Regions from separate parts of the Streptomyces sp. NPDC003691 genome, predicted to be linked through region 1. Evidence: riboswitches for the same ligand, from Rfam matches in the RefSeq annotation. Region 1 holds a riboswitch; each other region holds the start of a gene.
What was found. Region 1 has a riboswitch for cobalamin ahead of ACWDR0_RS09445 (ribonucleoside-diphosphate reductase subunit alpha). Riboswitches for the same ligand answer to the same signal wherever they lie in the genome.

Region 1 (5,553 bases):
CACCGCCTCCTCGAAGAGCTGACGGCTGAGGTAGAGCCGTGCCTCCGGGGAGTTGATGTGCTTGTAGAGGGTGAGCACCAGATTGTTGGCGACGATCGAGTCGCCGGTGGCGAAGAACGCCACCAGCCGTCCGATCAGGTGCTGCTCGCCCGGGGTCAGCCTGGCCAGGTCGGCGACGTCCGAGTGGAGGTCGACCTCCTCCACCGTCCAGGTGTTCTTGATGGCGTCGCGGTACCGCTCGTAGAAGTCGGGGTAGCGCATCGGCCGCAGGGTGAGCTCGAAGCCCGGGTCCAGCAGGTTCTGCGGACGGGCGGCGGGCGTTTCCGGGGTGGGCATTACTGGCAGGCCTCGCAGGACTCGGGGTTCTCCAGGGAGCAGGCGACCGCCTCTTCGGGGGTGACCTGCGCCGGTACGGGGGCGGTGGCGGCGGCCGTGCCGCTCGCGGCCCGGGCGATCCGGGTCGCGGGGCGGGACCGCAGGTAGTACGTGGTCTTCAGACCCTGCTTCCAGGCGTACGCGTACATCGAGCTGAGCTTCCCGATGGTCGGCGTCTCCAGGAACAGGTTCAGCGACTGCGACTGGTCGAGATAGGGCGTCCGGGCCGCCGCCATGTCGATCAGACCGCGCTGCGGGATCTCCCACGCCGTGCGGTACAGCTCGCGGATCTCGGACGGGACCCAGGAGAAGCCCTGGACCGAGCCGCTGGCGTCGCGCAGCGCCTCCCGGGTCTGCGCGTCCCAGACCCCGAGCTTCTTCAGGTCGGCCACCAGATAGGAGTTCACCTGGAGGAACTCGCCCGAGAGGGTCTCGCGCTTGAAGAGGTTGGAGACCTGGGGCTCGATGCACTCGTACACACCGGCGATGGACGCGATGGTCGCGGTCGGCGCGATGGCGAGCAGCAGGGAGTTCCGCATGCCGGTACGGGCGATCCGGGCGCGCAGCGCCTCCCAGCGCTCCGGCCAGTTCCGCTCGGTGCCGTAGTGGTCGGGGTGCAGGACGCCCCGGGCGGCCCGGGTCTTCTCCCAGGCGGGGAAGGTGCCGTGGCGCTCGGCGAGATCCGCGGACGCCTCGTAGGCGGCCAGCATGATCCGCTCGGCGATCCGGGTCGACAGCGCGCGGGCCTCGGGGGAGTCGAAGGGCAGCCGCAGCTGGAAGAAGACGTCCTGGAGGCCCATGGCGCCCAGGCCGACCGGGCGCCAGCGGGCGTTCGAGCGGCCCGCCTGCTCGGTCGGGTAGAAGTTGATGTCCACGACCCGGTCGAGGAAGGTCACCGCGGTGCGGACGGTGGCGTCCAGCCGCTCCCAGTCGATGTCCCCGCCGGCCACGAAGGCGCCGAGGTTGACCGAGCCCAGGTTGCAGACCGCGGTCTCGCCGTCGTCCGTGACCTCCAGGATCTCGGTGCAGAGGTTCGACGAGTGGACCGTGTGGCCCTTCTCCGCGGTCTGGTTGGCGGTGCGGTTGGCGGCGTCCTTGAAGGTCATCCAGCCGTTGCCGGTCTGGGCGAGGGTCCGCATCATCCGGCCGTACAGATCACGGGCGGGCATGGTCTTGCGGGCCAGGCCCTTCGCCTCGGCGGCCCGGTAGGCGGCGTCGAACTCCTCGCCCCACAGGTCCACCAGCTCGGGAGTGTCGGCCGGGGAGAAGAGCGACCAGTCGGCGTCGGCGTCGACCCGGCGCATGAACTCGTCCGGAATCCAGTGCGCGAGATTGAGGTTGTGGGTGCGCCGGGCGTCCTCGCCGGTGTTGTCGCGCAGCTCCAGGAACTCCTCGATGTCCGCGTGCCAGGTCTCCAGGTAGACGGCGGCGGCGCCCTTGCGCCGGCCGCCCTGGTTCACCGCGGCGACCGAGGCGTCGAGGGTCTTCAGGAAGGGCACGATGCCGTTGGAGTGGCCGTTGGTGCCGCGGATCAGGGAGCCGCGGGCCCGGATCCGGGAGTACGAGAGCCCGATACCGCCGGCGTGCTTGGAGAGCCGCGCCACCTGGTGGTAGCGGTCGTAGATGGAATCCAGCTCGTCCAGCGGGGAGTCCAGCAGATAGCAGGACGACATCTGCGGATGACGGGTGCCCGAGTTGAAGAGCGTCGGCGACGACGGCAGATAGTCGAGGCGGCTCATCAGCCCGTACAGGGCGAGCACCTCGTCCAGGGCGCGGACGGACTCGTCCTCCGCCAGTCCGCAGGCCACCCGGAGCATGAAGTGCTGCGGGGTCTCCACCACCTGGCGGGTGATGGGGTGGCGCAGCAGATAGCGGCTGTACAGGGTGCGGAGCCCGAAGTAGCCGAAGCGGTCGTCGGCGGCCGGGTCGACCGCCGCGTCCAGCCGCTCGGCGTGCAGCTCCGCGAAGGCGGCCGTACGGTCCGCGATCAGGCCCTCCGCATGGCCCACCCGGACCGAGGCGGAGAAGGAGTCCGAGCCCTGGCCCGCGGCCTCGTCGGCGATGGTCCGGGTCAGCAGCCGGGCGGCGAGCCGGGAGTAGGAGGGGTCCTCCGAGATCAGGCCCGCGGCGGCGTCGGTGGCGAGCCGGTGGAGTTCCGCCGCGTCCGATCCGGGGTGCCGGCCGCGGAGTGCGGCGGCGGCGACCCTTCCGGGGTCGGTGTCCGGCAGATCGGCGGTGAGGTCGGTCAGGGTCCGCAGCAGGGCGGTCCCCGGCCCGTCCTCGGGCGTCGCGGCAGCGGCGGGCCCGGGGGTCTGCCCGGGAAGCTGCTGGGCGGTGCCTGAAGCCGGATCGGCTGGCGCGATGGTCACGTGGGGCTCTCCCTCGCTCGGCTCACGGGCCGCGGGCGGGGGAGGGTGGGCAGGCCGGATGCGCCATGCCGGAAAAGGGCAGCGCGTACGGCGTCCACCGGCCCAACCGCGAGGCCCGGACGTCTCGGCACCCGGGTCGGACGATCCGGGTGCGCTGTCGGCAGACGGCCGGACTCGCCCGGCCCGACAAAGCAGGCCGAAGCACACCGTTGCGGGACAGTTCCGGATTCACACCGGATTCCTCTGCGGTGACAGCGAGATGAGCATACATGTGGGGGCACCGCCGAAGCGTTGCCCCCACATGTTGTGTCGTGCCTCTCACGCTCCCGCACGGTTCGGGGACGCCCCGCCCCATGATCGCCCCTTCGTGAGCGGGCGGCTCCCCTGCCGGGGCGGGCTGGCCGGGCCCTCTTCCAGGGGTGGGTACGCGCCGGATCCCAAGGAGGCCGGGTCCTTTTCCGGGGCGGGGGCGGTGAAGGCCGTAGGGGCGCGGGGAACTGCGCGACCAGCCGCGGCGGAGTGGTACTCGGCGGGCGGCATGGAGTGCCGTGACGGATTCCGTCTTGCGCCCGGCCCGGTGGCGACCATCCGCGACCGTGCGCTGTCGTGGGCCGATCGCGCGGTTCCTCCCCCTACGCCTTCGGCGTGGGACCCCCGGCGCCCCTGAGCTGTCCGGCCTTGCCCACTCCGGAAAGGTGCGCCGCGCCTCTGGGCTGCTCCGCCTCGTCCGGCCCGGAAAGGGCCCGGCCCCGGAGCGGGGCTCCGGGGCCGGGCGGGACGAAAACGGGGGCTCTAGTCCTGGGGGCGGCGGAGGCGGGCGACGAACTTGTAGCGGTCGCCGCGGTACACCGAGCGCACCCACTCCACCGGCTCACCCTGCGCGTCCAGCGAGTGCCGCGAGAGCATCAGCATCGGCAGGCCGACGTCCGTACCGAGCAGCCCGGCCTCCCGCGGGGTGGCCAGGGAGGTCTCGATGGTCTCCTCGGCCTCGGCGAGATGGACGTCGTAGACCTCGGCCAGTGCCGTGTAGAGGGAGGTGTACTTGACCAGGCTGCGCCGGAGCGCCGGGAAGCGCTTGGCCGACAGATGGGTGGTCTCGATGGCCATCGGTTCGCCGCTGGCCAGCCGGAGGCGTTCGATCCGGAGCACCCGGCCGCCGGTGGTGATGTCGAGCAGCCCGGCGAGGGTGTCGTCGGCGGTGACATAGCCGATGTCGAGCAGCTGGGAGGTGGGTTCGAGGCCCTGCGCCTTCATGTCCTCGGTGTACGAGGTCAGTTGCAGAGCCTGGGAGACCTTGGGCTTGGCGACAAAGGTCCCCTTGCCCTGGATGCGCTCCAGCCGGCCTTCGACGACCAGCTCCTGGAGCGCCTGGCGCACGGTGGTGCGCGAGGTGTCGAATTCGGCCGCGAGCGTGCGCTCCGGCGGTACCGGAGTCCCCGGGGGCAGGGTCTCCGTCATGTCGAGGAGGTGCCTTTTGAGGCGGTAGTACTTGGGCACGCGCGCGGTCCGGGTCGGTGTCCCGGTCTCCGTCTCCGTGCCCACCCCGTCCGTCGTCATGGCCCGCCTTCCCGTTCCCGACTGCGCTGCTGCCGTCACCGGCTCCTCCGTCTGTAGCGGATCACATCGTGGCACGGGCCGGTCCCGGGGAGTGACCCTGTCCCTCCTGTTTTCTGCCTTCAGGCTGGACACCACTGCTTCTTATACACCGAGGGGACTAGGGTTGGTCTAGTCCAAGCGGAGGCCTCAAGCCTGCCCGGATGATGCCCAGATGTCGGTCCGATAACGGACTGGACAGGCATGTTTATCGAGCCTTGACAGCCCGAAAGGTCTAGGCCAAGCTCCGGGTACTGGTCTAAACCATTAAAGACCGGGTCCCAGCCCCAGGCAGTACTTTCGCGTATGGCTTCGTTTTGGGCGGGGTGGCAGGCATCCCTTAGGAGGGTGGCGTGAAGCGCAAGCTCATCGCGGCGATCGGTGTCGCGGGCATGTTGGTCAGTGTTGCCGCGTGTGGCTCGGACGACAAGAAGGACAACGAGGGCGGTTCCGGTAAGGACGGCTTCAAGGGTCAGACCCTGACGTTCTGGGCGATGGACGGTTCGACGCCCGACGCCTGGCTGGCCGATCTGACTGCCGAGTTCGAGAAGCAGACCGGTGCCACGCTGAAGTACGAGAAGCAGGCGTGGAACGGTATTCAGCAGAAGCTGACGACCGCTCTTTCCGAGGACACCCCGCCGGACGTCTTCGAGATCGGTAACACCCAGACCCCCGCCTACGCCAAGACCGGCGGCCTCGCGGACCTGGGTGACCTGAAGAAGGAGATCGGCGCCGACTGGTCCGAGTCCCTCAACAAGGCGTCCGTCTTCGACGGCAAGCAGTACGCCGCCCCGTGGTACTTCGCGAACCGCGTCGTCGTTTACAACAAGTCGGTCTTCGCCGAGGCCGGCATCACCGCGCCGCCGAAGACCCGCGCCGAGTTCTACGCCGCGCTCGACAAGATCAAGGCGAAGGGCAAGGAGCCGATCTACCTGCCCGGCCAGAACTGGTACCACTTCGTGGGCCTGGTCATCGGTCAGGGCGGCGAGCTCGTCAAGAAGGACGGCGACAAGTGGGTCTCCAACCTCGGTGACCCGAAGGTCCAGGCCGCGGCCGAGGAGTACAAGAAGCTCCAGGCCTACTCCAAGGCCCCCAAGGACAAGGACGAGGCCACCCCGCAGCAGGCCGACATCTTCGCCCAGGGCAAGACCGGTGCCTTCATCGGCATGGGCTGGGAGGGCGCCACCGCCATCAAGGCGAACCCGGCCATCGAGAA
Region 2 (5,553 bases), on a different contig from region 1:
TCCCGTACGACGTCCGGGGGCACGCCGTGCTGGTCCACACCGGCTGGTCGCGGCACTGGGGCAGCGATCGGTACGGGAGCGGGCATCCGTTCCTCACCCGGGACGCTGCCGGTTGGCTGGTGGAGCAGGGGGCCGCGCTGGTCGGTATCGACTCGCTGAACATCGACGACATCCGGGACGGCACCCGGCCCGCGCACACCCTGCTGCTGGGCGCCGGTATCCCCGTCGTGGAGCATCTGCGCGGTCTGGAGGAGCTGCCCGAGGGGGGCTTCCGCTTCCATGCCGTCCCGCCGGCCGTCGAGGGCATGGGCACTTTTCCGGTCCGGGCCTACGCCGTCGTCGGCGCCAGGTCGCGGTGACGGACGGCGGGGCCGTACTCGCCCTGGTCGGCTGGTCCGGGGCCGGACTGCTGCTGGCGGCCTACGCCCTCGCCTCGGCGGGCCGGGTCCGCTCCGACGGCCGGTCCTTCCAGCTGCTGAACCTCTTCGGCTCCGCCGCGCTGACCGTCAACTCCGGCTATCACCAGGCCTGGCCGTCCGCGCTGCTGAACGCGGCGTGGATCGCCATCGGCCTGGCGGCGCTGTCCCGTCGGCCGTCGGCTGGGCGGCCCCGGTGACCCCGGTGGGGCGGTCGGCCCCACCGGAGTGGTGTTCCGTCAGGAATCGGGCAGTTCGCCGCGGACCGTACGGGCCGCGGCGACCAGGTTCTCCAGGGCGGCCCGGGTCTCGGGCCAGGCGCGGGTCTTCAGTCCGCAGTCGGGGTTGGCCCAGAGGCGTTCGGCGGGGACCGCGCGGAGGGCGGTGCGGAGGAGGGCGGCCAGCTCCTCGGGGGACGGGATCCTCGGGGAGTGAATGTCGTAGACGCCGGGGCCCGCTTCGCGGGGGTAGCCGTGGGCGGCGAGTTCATGGGCGATCTGCATATGGGAGCGGGCCGCTTCCAGGCTGATCACGTCGGCGTCGAGATCGTCGATGGCGTCGACGATGTCGCCGAACTCGGCGTAGCACATATGGGTGTGGATCTGGGTCTCCGGCGCCGTGCCGCCGGTGGTGAGGCGGAAGGCCTCGGTGGCCCAGGCGAGATAGTCCGCGTGCCCGGCGGTGCGCAGGGGCAGGGTCTCCCGGAGGGCGGGCTCGTCGACCTGGATGATGCGGGTACCGGCCGCTTCGAGGTCGTTCACCTCGTCGCGCAGGGCCAGGGCGACCTGGCGGGCGGTGGTGGCGAGGGGCTGGTCGTCGCGGACGAAGGACCAGGCGAGCATGGTGACCGGGCCGGTGAGCATGCCCTTGACCGGACGGTCCGTGAGGGACTGGGCGTAGCGGGTCCAGCGGACGGTCATGGGGTCGGGGCGGGAGATGTCGCCGGCCAGGACGGGCGGCCGGACATAGCGGGTTCCGTAGGACTGGACCCAGCCGTTCCGGGTGGTGAGGTAGCCGGTGAGCTGTTCGGCGAAGTACTGCACCATGTCGTTGCGTTCGGCCTCGCCGTGGACGAGGACGTCGATTCCGGCCTTCTCCTGGAATGCGACGACCTCCCGGATCTCGGCCTTGACGGCCTCCTCGTAGGCGGCGGTGCCGATACGTCCGGTCCGCAGGTCGGCGCGGGCGGTGCGCACTCCGGTGGTCTGCGGGAAGGAGCCGATGGTGGTGGTCGGCAGCGGGGGCAGTCCGAGGTGCGCGCGCTGGGCCGCGGTGCGCGCCCCGTAGGGCTGGGAGCGGCGGGCGTCGGCCGCGGTGACGGCGGCCGTCCGGGCGCGGACCGCCGGGTCGTGGGTGAGGGACGAGGCGGCCCGGGCGGCACGGGCCGCACGGTTGGCGGAGAGTTCGCCCTCGACGGCGGCGGTTCCGTGGGTCAGTCCGCGGGCCAGGGTGGCGATCTCGTCGGTCTTCTGCCGGGCGAAGGCCAGCCAGCGCAGGACACCGGGGTCGATATCGCGTTCACCGGCGGTGTCGAGGGGGACATGGAGCAGGGAGCAGGAGGCCGCCACGTCGACCCGGTCGGCGAGCCCCAGCAGGGTGCCCAGGGTGCCGAGGGACTTCTCCAGGTCGCCGGTCCAGATATTGCGGCCGTCGACGACTCCGGCCACCAGGCGTTTGCCGGGGAGACCGCCCGCGGCGGCGAGGTCGTTCAGGTTCGCGGCGGCGGGGCCGGTGAAATCGATCGCCAGTCCTTCGACGGGGGCTGCGGCCAGGACGCGGAGCGCCTCGCCGAGCCGGTCGAAGTAGGAGCCGACCAGGATGCGGGGCCGGTCCGCCAGGGTGCCGAGGTCGCGGTAGGCGCGGGCGGCGGCGTTCAGTTCGGCGGGGGTACGGTCCTGGACCAGGGCGGGTTCGTCGAGCTGCACCCACTCGGCGCCGGCCGCCCGCAGCCGGGCGAGGACCTCGGCGTAGACCGGGAGCAGCCGGTCCAGCAGGGTCAGCGGGTCGAAGCCGGGGGCGGTGCCGGGCGCGGGCTTGGCCAGCAGCAGATAGGTGACGGGGCCGACCAGGACCGGCCGGGCTGCCGCGCCGAGGGCGAGGGCCTCCCGGAGTTCGGCGAGCTGCTTGGCCGGATCGGCGGTGAAGACGGTGTCCGGTCCCAGCTCCGGGACCAGATAGTGGTAGTTGGTGTCGAACCACTTGGTCATTTCCAGCGGCGCGGTGTCCCGGGTGCCCCGGGCCATCGCGAAGTACCCGTCCAGCGGGTCGGCGGCGACGGCGGCGCGGTGCCGCTCCGGGATCGCGCCCACCATGACGGTGGTGTCGAGGACGTGGTCGTAGTACGAGAAGTCACCGGTGGGGACTTCGCCGATACCGGCGTCGGCGAGCTGCCGCCAGGTGGCCCGGCGCAGCCCGGCCGCGGTGGTGTGGAGGGCGTCCGCGGTCACGGTGCCCTTCCAGTAGCCCTCGACGGCCTTCTTCAGCTCCCGGTCCCGCCCCTGGCGGGGGTAGCCGTACACGGTGGCACGTGCTGCCGCGGCTGCGGACTTGGTGGTCACGGAGATCTCCTTCGCGAGATGAATCCCTGAGATCCCGGCAACGGGACGAGAAGCGCGAAGGGTGACGTACCGGACGGCCGGGCCGGGTTGTACGGCACGATCCGCAGGTATGTACGCCGACCCGCCCTCGAGGTCACCGGAATATCCGCGCACGGAGACGTCCGCGCGCGGGCAACGGGCAGGTCTTCGGACTCGCGGGCACGCCTGCCGGTCTCCCGGCGGGCACCTACTGGCCGTCGCTTCCCAGGCCCGGCTCGGGCCCAGTGCGTATGACGGCGGTCGTTCCCGCTCACCGCTGCGGGGCAGTCCCGGATTTTCACCGGGTTCCCTCTTACGGCGCGCCCGTCCGGCTGACGGGGCGAACCAGTTGCACGGGCCAGCCTATGCCACCGGCGGTACGGCGACGGTCCCCGTCCGCCGTACGGACGGCGGGCGGGGACCGGGGTGGTGCGGGAGGAGCAAGGAGCTTTTTCTCAGGCGGCCTTGGAGAGGGCGGACCGGCCGGTCCGGGCCACGGGCCGGAGCGGGGTCGCGGGGCCGGCCGCGGGGCGTCGGCCCTCCTGCCGGGGCCAGAGGAGAAGGGCGCCCGCGGTGCCCGTGACGGCGAGGGCGGCGAGGACGGACCAGGTGAGGACGTAGCCCCCGTGCGTACCGAGCCATCCGGCGATGGGGTAGGTGATCAGCCAGGCCAGGTGCGAGAGGGAGAACTGGGCCGCGAACGCCTGGGGGATCGCGCTCCGTTCGACGGAGGCCCGCAGGACCGCGCCGGTCGGGGTGATGACCAGGGCCATACCGGCGCCGATGACGGCCCAGACGACCGCCGTACCGGCGCGGGAGGCCAGGTCCGCCGCGACCGTGATCACCGCGGCGATAGTGCCGGTGACCAGGACTCCGGCGCCGGTCGTCATGACGGTGCGGGCGGCGACCCGGTCGAGGATCCGGGGCAGTACGAGGGCGGCCAGGAGGGTGCCGCCGCCGGAGGCGGCGAGCATCCAGCCGACGTCCGACTGCGAACCGCCGAGTTCGTCGCGGACGTAGTTGACGGTGTTGACGACGACGATCGAACCGGCCGCCGCGACCACCAGGTTGAGGGCCATGACGCCGCGCAGCCGCGGGGTCCGCAGGAAGGTCCGGATGCCCGCCGCGGCCTTGTCCCAGGCCCGGGTCTGGGTGGTGGGGCGGGCCTCGGGGATACGGGCCGGGAGGACGAGCAGTGCGGAGATCAGGAAGCCGGCGGAGGTGCCGAGGAACAGCCAGTTGAAGCTGATGAACGCCAGGGCGACCGCGGCCAGGACCGGGCTGAGCAGGCTCTCCATGGTGGAGGCGACCTGGGAGGCGGACAGCGCCCGGGTGTAGTCGGACTCGTCGGTCACGACATCGGGGATGACGGCCTGGAAGGTCGGGGTGAAGGCCGCGGAGGCGGCCTGGAGCAGGCCGATCAGTACGTAGATGTGCCAGATCTCGGTGACGAACGGCAGGGCCAGGACGACCGCGGCGCGCACCACGTCGAGGAGGACCAGGAAGGTTCTTCTGGGGAAGCGGGCGGCGTAGGCGGCGGCGAGCGGGGCGATGACCACGTACATGACCATCTTGACGGTCAGGGCGGTGCCGAGGACGGTACCGGCGCTCGGGCCGGCGAGTTCGTAGGCGAGCAGTCCGAGGGCCACCGTCGTCAGCCCGGTCCCGAAGAGGGAGATGATCTGGGCGCTGAAGAGATAGCGGTAGTCGCGGTTGGCGAAGAGGGCCATGGCGGTGTTCCTTCCGGGTCCGTGCGGCGGGGCACGGCCCCTCCGCGGGGTCCGTGCCCCGCGGCGGGAGGCGGTGGCGTTCCTAGTCATCGGTGCCGCTCTCCGGGACGAGGCCGGCGAGCAGGTTGAACGAGCCGGTGAGGATGTTGAGGGCGACGACGCCGACCACATCGGCTATCGCGCGGTCGCCGTAGCCGTGGGCCCGCAGTGCGGCGACCTCGTCGTCGGTGATCGACGCCGGTTCGCGGTAGATCCGGAGGGCGAGGGCGATGATCGCGGCGATCGCGGGATCGGCCGAGGTGCCCTCGCGGGCCCGCTCGATCTCCTCCTCGGCCACTCCGAGCGCGCGGGCCGCGCCGGTGTGGGCGTCGAGACAGAGCCCGCAGCCCTGCTGGACCTGGACGGCGATGGAGATCCGTTCGCTGATCCTGCGGTCCAGCTTGGCCCGTCCCATGGCCCGGCTGAGCTGGAGGTATCCGCCCAGTACGGCGGGTGAGTGCGCCATGGTGGAGACCATGTCGCCGATCCGGCCGTGACGGGAGACCAGCTCGGCGAGGAGGTCCCGCGAGGCGCCGACGGCGGTTTCGGGGGTGAGGGCGGTCAGACGTGGCATGACGGTCCTTCCGGTACGGGCAGGTTCCGGGTCGGCTGCCGGCCGGTGACCCGCCCGGGGTCAGTGGTGCCCATGGTGGCCGTGGCCGTGGTGGTGGCCCGGGTGCGCGGGGGCGGCCGGGGTCTCGGCGCGGGGTTCCGCACGGGTCTCGGCGTGCGGCTCGGCGTGGGGCTCGGCACGGGGTGCTTCCGGCGCGCCGTGGGCGCTCGCGGTGCGTA
Region 3 (5,553 bases), on a different contig from region 1:
CCCGGTTCCGGTTCCCGCCCCGGGATGAGCGATGACGAGCGCCGCGCCGCCTCCGCCGAGTTCCGCCGCTTCACGGAGAACGACCTGCGGGCGGGCAAGCGGGCGAACGCGCTCGCCCTGGTCCGCGCCCTCGACGGGCTGGAGGCGGGCGGCGGGTCCGTCTCCGTACTGAAGCTGACTCCGGACGAGTCCCGGCAGTGGCTCGGCGCCCTCAACGACCTGCGGCTGACCATCGGCGCCCGGCTGGAGGTCAGTGAGGAGGACGACGCGGCCGGCGATCAGGGCGGCGGGCTCTACCACCTTCCCGACGGGGACCCGCGCAAGCCGATGGTGATGGCGTACCTCTGGCTGGGCGTCCTCCAGGAGACCCTGGTCGGCACCCTGCTGCCCTGAGCCCCCGGCCCCCTTCCGCCCCTCTCTCCCTGCTCCTCCGGCGCCCCGGCGGCACTCGCCCCGGGGCGTTCCGCTGCCCCGGTGTCTGCCCCCGGCACCCCGCCCGGCGCCTCGGCCGTCCGCCGCCCCCGTCGGCTCGGCGCCCCGGCCGGCCCGCAACCGTCCGTCCGTTCGGTTGTTCGCTCAACGGACACTCAAATCCGAATAACGATCGCGTTACCAGCCTGGGGTAATGCGCCCATCAAAGTAACGTTTGTCCGGTTCTTTCTGTGCGGTGTGCCACAAAGCGGCGGATTGATCTCTGTAGCAACCGTGATAAATCTTCACGACCACCAGGGGCGCCACCCATGCTCCTGGAGGCGCTTGAGCCGGCGGATCGCCGGTGGCACTCCATCCATATCCGGGGGGATCAGGAACTGATCCGCAGTCGTATCGCCGGGGGGCGCGACGCACGCGGATCGGCATGGAGAGAAGGGCGCACCAGTTATGACCTCGGTGCAGGTCGACGACAGCAAGAACGGTCCGGGCGGACCGGCCGGGACGAAGGCCCCGGCGGCCACCGCGGAGGACCAGGGGTACCACCGGACACTCGGTGCCCGTCAGATCCAGATGATCGCCATCGGCGGAGCCATCGGCACGGGCCTTTTCCTCGGCGCCGGCAAGGGCATCTCCAAAGCGGGCCCCAGCCTCATCCTCGCCTACGCCATCGCGGGCGTGGTCATCTTCTTCATCATGCGGGCGCTGGGCGAGCTGCTGATGTACCGCCCGGTCGCGGGCTCGTTCTCCGAGTACGCGCGGGAGTTCGTCGGCCCCTTCGCGGGCTTCGCCACCGGCTGGACGTACTGGCTGTTCTGGGTCGTCACCGGAATGACCGAGGTCACCGCGGCCGCCGAGTACATGACGTACTGGTTCGACCTGCCGCAGTGGATCTCGGCCCTGGCCTTCACGGTCATCCTCTATCTCGCCAACCTGATCTCCGTGAAGATCTTCGGCGAGCTGGAGTTCTGGTTCTCCATGGTCAAGGTCACCGCCATCATCGGCATGATCCTGATCTGCGCCGGAATCATCACCCTGGGCTTCACCGACGCCGGTGACACCGCCTCCTTCTCCCTCCTCTGGAGCGACGGCGGCTTCTTCCCCAAGGGCCTCGGCGGCACCCTGATGACCCTCCAGATCGTGATGTTCGCCTTCCTGGCGGTCGAACTGGTCGGAGTCACCGCCGGTGAGTCCAAGGACCCGGAGAAGACCCTCCCCAAGGCCATCAACACCGTGCCGTGGCGGATCGCCGTCTTCTACGTCGGCGCCCTGATCATGATCCTGTCGGTCGTCTCCTGGACCAACTTCCAGCCGGGCGTCTCCCCGTTCGTCGCCGCCTTCGACCAGATGGGCCTCCAGATCGGCGCGGGCATCGTCAACTTCGTGGTGCTCACCGCGGCGCTGTCGTCCTGCAACTCCGGTATGTACTCCACCGGCCGGATGCTCCGCGACCTCGCGCTCAACAGCCAGGGCCCGAAGCTCTTCACCAAGCTCACCAAGCACGGCACCCCGCTGATCGGCACCACCTTCTCCGCCGGTCTGATGCTGATCGGTGTGTGGATCAACTACCAGTGGCCCGGCGACGCCTTCAACAAGATCGTCTCCTTTGCCACCATCTCCGGTATGTGGGCCTGGATCATGATCCTGGTCAGCCATATCCGCTACCGCGCCAAGGCCGCCCGCGGCGAGGTCGCCGAATCCTCCTTCAAGGCCCCCGGCGCCCCCTGGACGAGCTGGTTCGCGCTGGCGTTCATCGGCATGGTGATCGTCCTGATGGGCATCGACAAGGACGCCCGGATCTCGCTCTATGTGGCACCGCTCTGGGCGCTGGTGCTCGGGGTCTCGTATCTCGTCCTCCGGGCGAAGAACCCGGAGGGCACGGCCTTCGCCAAGCGCTGACGGCCACCGGGCCGTCATCCGCGGCCCCCGAACGTGCCGGACGGCGGGTGGGCGACTGCCTGCCCGCCCCACCCGCCGCCCGGCATCCCCTTTTTTCCAGGCTCGGTTCGCCTCCGGGGCGCCTAAGACGAGTTCTTCAGTCGATCGTGCTCGGCCGCTCGTTCCTCGCGGCCTCCGCGCGTTCTCCTTCCAGAACTCGCCGCGCCCCTTCGGCTCACTCGCGGTCCGACAGCCGGGGACCGGCCCTTCCGCCGTCCGCCCCGGCACCCTTCCGCCGTCCGCCCGGCGCGCGTTTATCCTGATCCGCATGCTGACGCTCACCCAGGACCTCTACGACCGGATCGTCGCGCACGCCCGCGCCGACCACCCCGACGAGGCGTGCGGCATCGTCGCGGGCCCCGAGGGCAGCGACCGGCCGGAACGATTCATCCCCATGGAGAACGCGGCCCGGTCGTCCACGTTCTACGAATTCGACTCGGGCGACCTCCTGAAGCTCTACCGCGAGCTGGACGACAACGACGAGGTGCCGGTGATCGTCTACCACTCGCACACCATGACCGAGGCGTACCCGTCCCGCACGGACGTCAGCTACGCCGGTGAGCCGAACGCGCACTACGTCCTGGTCTCCACCGCCGACACCGCGGGCGAGGGACCCTTCCAGTTCCGCTCGTTCCGGATCGTCGACGAGAAGATCACGGAAGAGGAAGTCCGGGTCGTCGAGGCATACTGACCCGCAGCTCCACCCATCTCCACCCCACCGCTGTCGCTTCAACTCCATACGGGGCGCTGGGACCCAGGAAGCCGGTGCGAATCCGGCGCGGTCCCGCCACTGTGACCGGTCGACTGACACGTGCGCGCACTCCGCGCGCCGCGTCCGTCGGCCGTCAGCCAGGAACTGACCCATCGCCCTTCTCCCATGACCCAGGGGACGCGGATCCCCGGAGGAGGACCCACGCATGTCCACGCGCATATCCCGGCGCCCGTACGGCCGCCGTCGCCGTACCGCCCTGACCGCCGCGGCCGCCGCACTGCTCCCGCTGGCCCTCACCGCCTGCGGCTCCGGCTCGGACTCCGGCAAGGGCGGCGGCAAGGCCGCCGCGGCGCCCGGCTTCCCGTACACCGTCGACAACTGCGGCGTGAAGACCACCTACCAGGCGCCCCCGAAGCGGGCCGTCACCATGAACCAGCACGTCACCGAGGTCATGCTGGAGCTGGGCCTGGAGAAGTCCCTGGTCGGCACCGCCTATCTCGACGACGAGGTGCTCCCGCGCTACAAGAAGGCGTACGACGCGGTCCCGGTGCTCGCCAAGGAGTACCCGTCCAAGGAGAAGCTCCTCGCCGCGAACCCGGACTTCGTCTACGGCGGCTACGCCAGCGCCTTCGAGGCCAAGGACGGCCGCACCCGTGACGAGCTGAAGAAGGCCGGCATCGACACCCGGCTCAACCTGGAGTACTGCACGAAGGACCGGACCACCCTCGACGACGTCTACCGCGAGATAGCCGAGGTCGGCCGGACCTTCGGCGTCGGCGACCGGGCCGACAAGTGGATCGCGGACTCGCGGGCGTCGGTCGAGAAGACCGCGGCCGGGCTGAAGAAGACGCAGACCGCACCGGTGCCCGTCTTCGTCTACGACAGCGGCGACAAGACCGCGTTCACCGTCGGCGGCAAGGGCATCGGCAATGAGCTGATCACCCGCGCGGGCGGCCGCAATGTCTTCGCCGATATCCCCAAGAGCTTCGGCGACGCCACCTGGGAGCAGGTCGTGGCCCGCAAGCCCGAGGTGATCGTGATCTACGACTACGGCGCGACCAGCCTGGCTCAGAAGAAGCAGAAGCTGCTGACGGACCCCGCGCTGAAGGACGTCCCGGCGATCCGGAACAAGAAGTTCGCCGTCCTGCCGCTCTCCGACGCGGTCCTCGGCGTCCGCGCGCCGGACGCGATCGCCAAGCTGGCCCCGCAGCTCGCGCGATGACGCCCGCACCGCAGGGTGCCGCCGGAGCCCCGGGCTCCGGCGGCCCGCCCGCCCCGGAGCGGCCCGCACCCGCCGTGTCCGCCCCGGCGGACTCCGCGCCGCCCACAAGGCCCGCCGCCGGGGCCCCGGCCCCGGCGGTCCCGCCCGTCACCGGCCCGCCTCCGCGCAAGGACCGCAGCCCGGACGCGCCGCCCCCGCTGACGGAGCGCAGCCCGGACGCACCGCCCCCGCCCGGGAAATCCCGGCCGGAGGGCTCCGCGCCCGCGCTCTCCCGGCTCCGGTTCGGGGCCGTGGCCGCCGGGCTGCTGACGGCCCTGGCCGCCGCCGTCCTCGCGGCGCTCGCGCTCGGCTCCGTACGCATCCCGCCCCGCGAAGTCCTCGCGGCCCTGCTGCCCGGCGCCGAGCCCAGCCCCTTCCGCACGATCGTCGTGGACGTCCGGCTGCCGCGGGTGCTCCTCGGGGTGGTCGTCGGCGCCGGGCTCGGGGTCGTCGGCACGGTCCTCCAGGCCCTCGTACGCAACCGGCTCGCCGACCCGTTCCTGCTCGGGATCTCCTCCGGGGCGTCCACCGGCGCCGTACTCGTCCTGGTCCTCGGGATCGGCGTCACCACCACCGTCGCCCTGCCCGCGGGCGCCTTCGCGGGCTCCCTCGCCGCGTTCCTCCTGGTCTACGGGCTGGCGCGGAACGGCGGCGGGATGACCGGCACCCGGCTGGTCCTCGCCGGAGTCACCATCAGCTATGTCTTCACCGCCCTGACCACCCTGGTCCTCGTCGCCTCCTCCCGGCCCGAGCACTTCCGCGAGGCGCTGTACTGGTCGCTCGGCGGCCTCGGCAGCGCCCGCTGGGACAGCGTCTGGCTGCCCACGGCCGTCGTCTGCCTCGCGCTCCCGCTGCTGCTCGCCCTGGCCCGGCCGCTGGACCTGCTGCTGGTCGGGGAGGAGGGCGCGGTCGTCCTCGGGCTGGACGTCGCCCGCTTCCGGGCGGCCGTCTTCGTGCTGGTCTCGCTGGTCACCGCGGTACTGGTGGCGGCGAGCGGCGCGGTCGGCTTCATCGGCCTGATGGTCCCGCACGCCGCCCGGCTGCTGGTCGGCGCGGCGCACCGGGCGCTGCTGCCGGTGGCCGCCCTCGGCGGGGCCGTGGCCCTGGTGGTCGCCGACCTCGCGGCCCGTACCCTCGCCGCGCCGCAGGACATCCCCGTCGGGGTGCTCACCGCGCTGATCGGCGGGCCGCTGTTCCTCTGGCTGATGCGCCG

Region 2: it holds a riboswitch for cobalamin, as region 1 does, so the genes downstream of both, metE (5-methyltetrahydropteroyltriglutamate--homocysteine S-methyltransferase) here and ACWDR0_RS09445 (ribonucleoside-diphosphate reductase subunit alpha) in region 1, are expected to answer to the same signal.
Region 3: it holds a riboswitch for cobalamin, as region 1 does, so the genes downstream of both, ACWDR0_RS09955 (ABC transporter substrate-binding protein) here and ACWDR0_RS09445 (ribonucleoside-diphosphate reductase subunit alpha) in region 1, are expected to answer to the same signal.

The regions. Positions count from the first base shown of each region.
Region 1 covers NZ_JBSFNQ010000014.1:5,309-10,861, reverse strand. The annotation lists gene ACWDR0_RS09450 (ribonucleotide-diphosphate reductase subunit beta) at 1-336, opposite strand, end outside; gene ACWDR0_RS09445 (ribonucleoside-diphosphate reductase subunit alpha) at 336-2,744, opposite strand; cobalamin riboswitch at 2,887-3,044, opposite strand; gene ACWDR0_RS09440 (GntR family transcriptional regulator) at 3,537-4,301, opposite strand; gene ACWDR0_RS09435 (extracellular solute-binding protein) at 4,691-5,553, shown strand, end outside.
Region 2 covers NZ_JBSFNQ010000022.1:16,275-21,827, forward strand. The annotation lists gene ACWDR0_RS13555 (cyclase family protein) at 1-359, shown strand, start outside; gene ACWDR0_RS13560 (CBU_0592 family membrane protein) at 356-616, shown strand; gene metE (5-methyltetrahydropteroyltriglutamate--homocysteine S-methyltransferase) at 656-2,974, opposite strand; cobalamin riboswitch at 3,135-3,357, opposite strand; gene ACWDR0_RS13570 (MFS transporter) at 3,448-4,722, opposite strand; gene ACWDR0_RS13575 (carboxymuconolactone decarboxylase family protein) at 4,805-5,335, opposite strand; gene ACWDR0_RS13580 (hypothetical protein) at 5,396-5,553, opposite strand, start outside.
Region 3 covers NZ_JBSFNQ010000015.1:11,371-16,923, forward strand. The annotation lists gene ACWDR0_RS09940 (DUF2017 domain-containing protein) at 1-393, shown strand, start outside; gene ACWDR0_RS09945 (amino acid permease) at 880-2,328, shown strand; gene ACWDR0_RS09950 (Mov34/MPN/PAD-1 family protein) at 2,636-3,058, shown strand; cobalamin riboswitch at 3,100-3,246, shown strand; gene ACWDR0_RS09955 (ABC transporter substrate-binding protein) at 3,285-4,301, shown strand; gene ACWDR0_RS09960 (FecCD family ABC transporter permease) at 4,298-5,553, shown strand, end outside.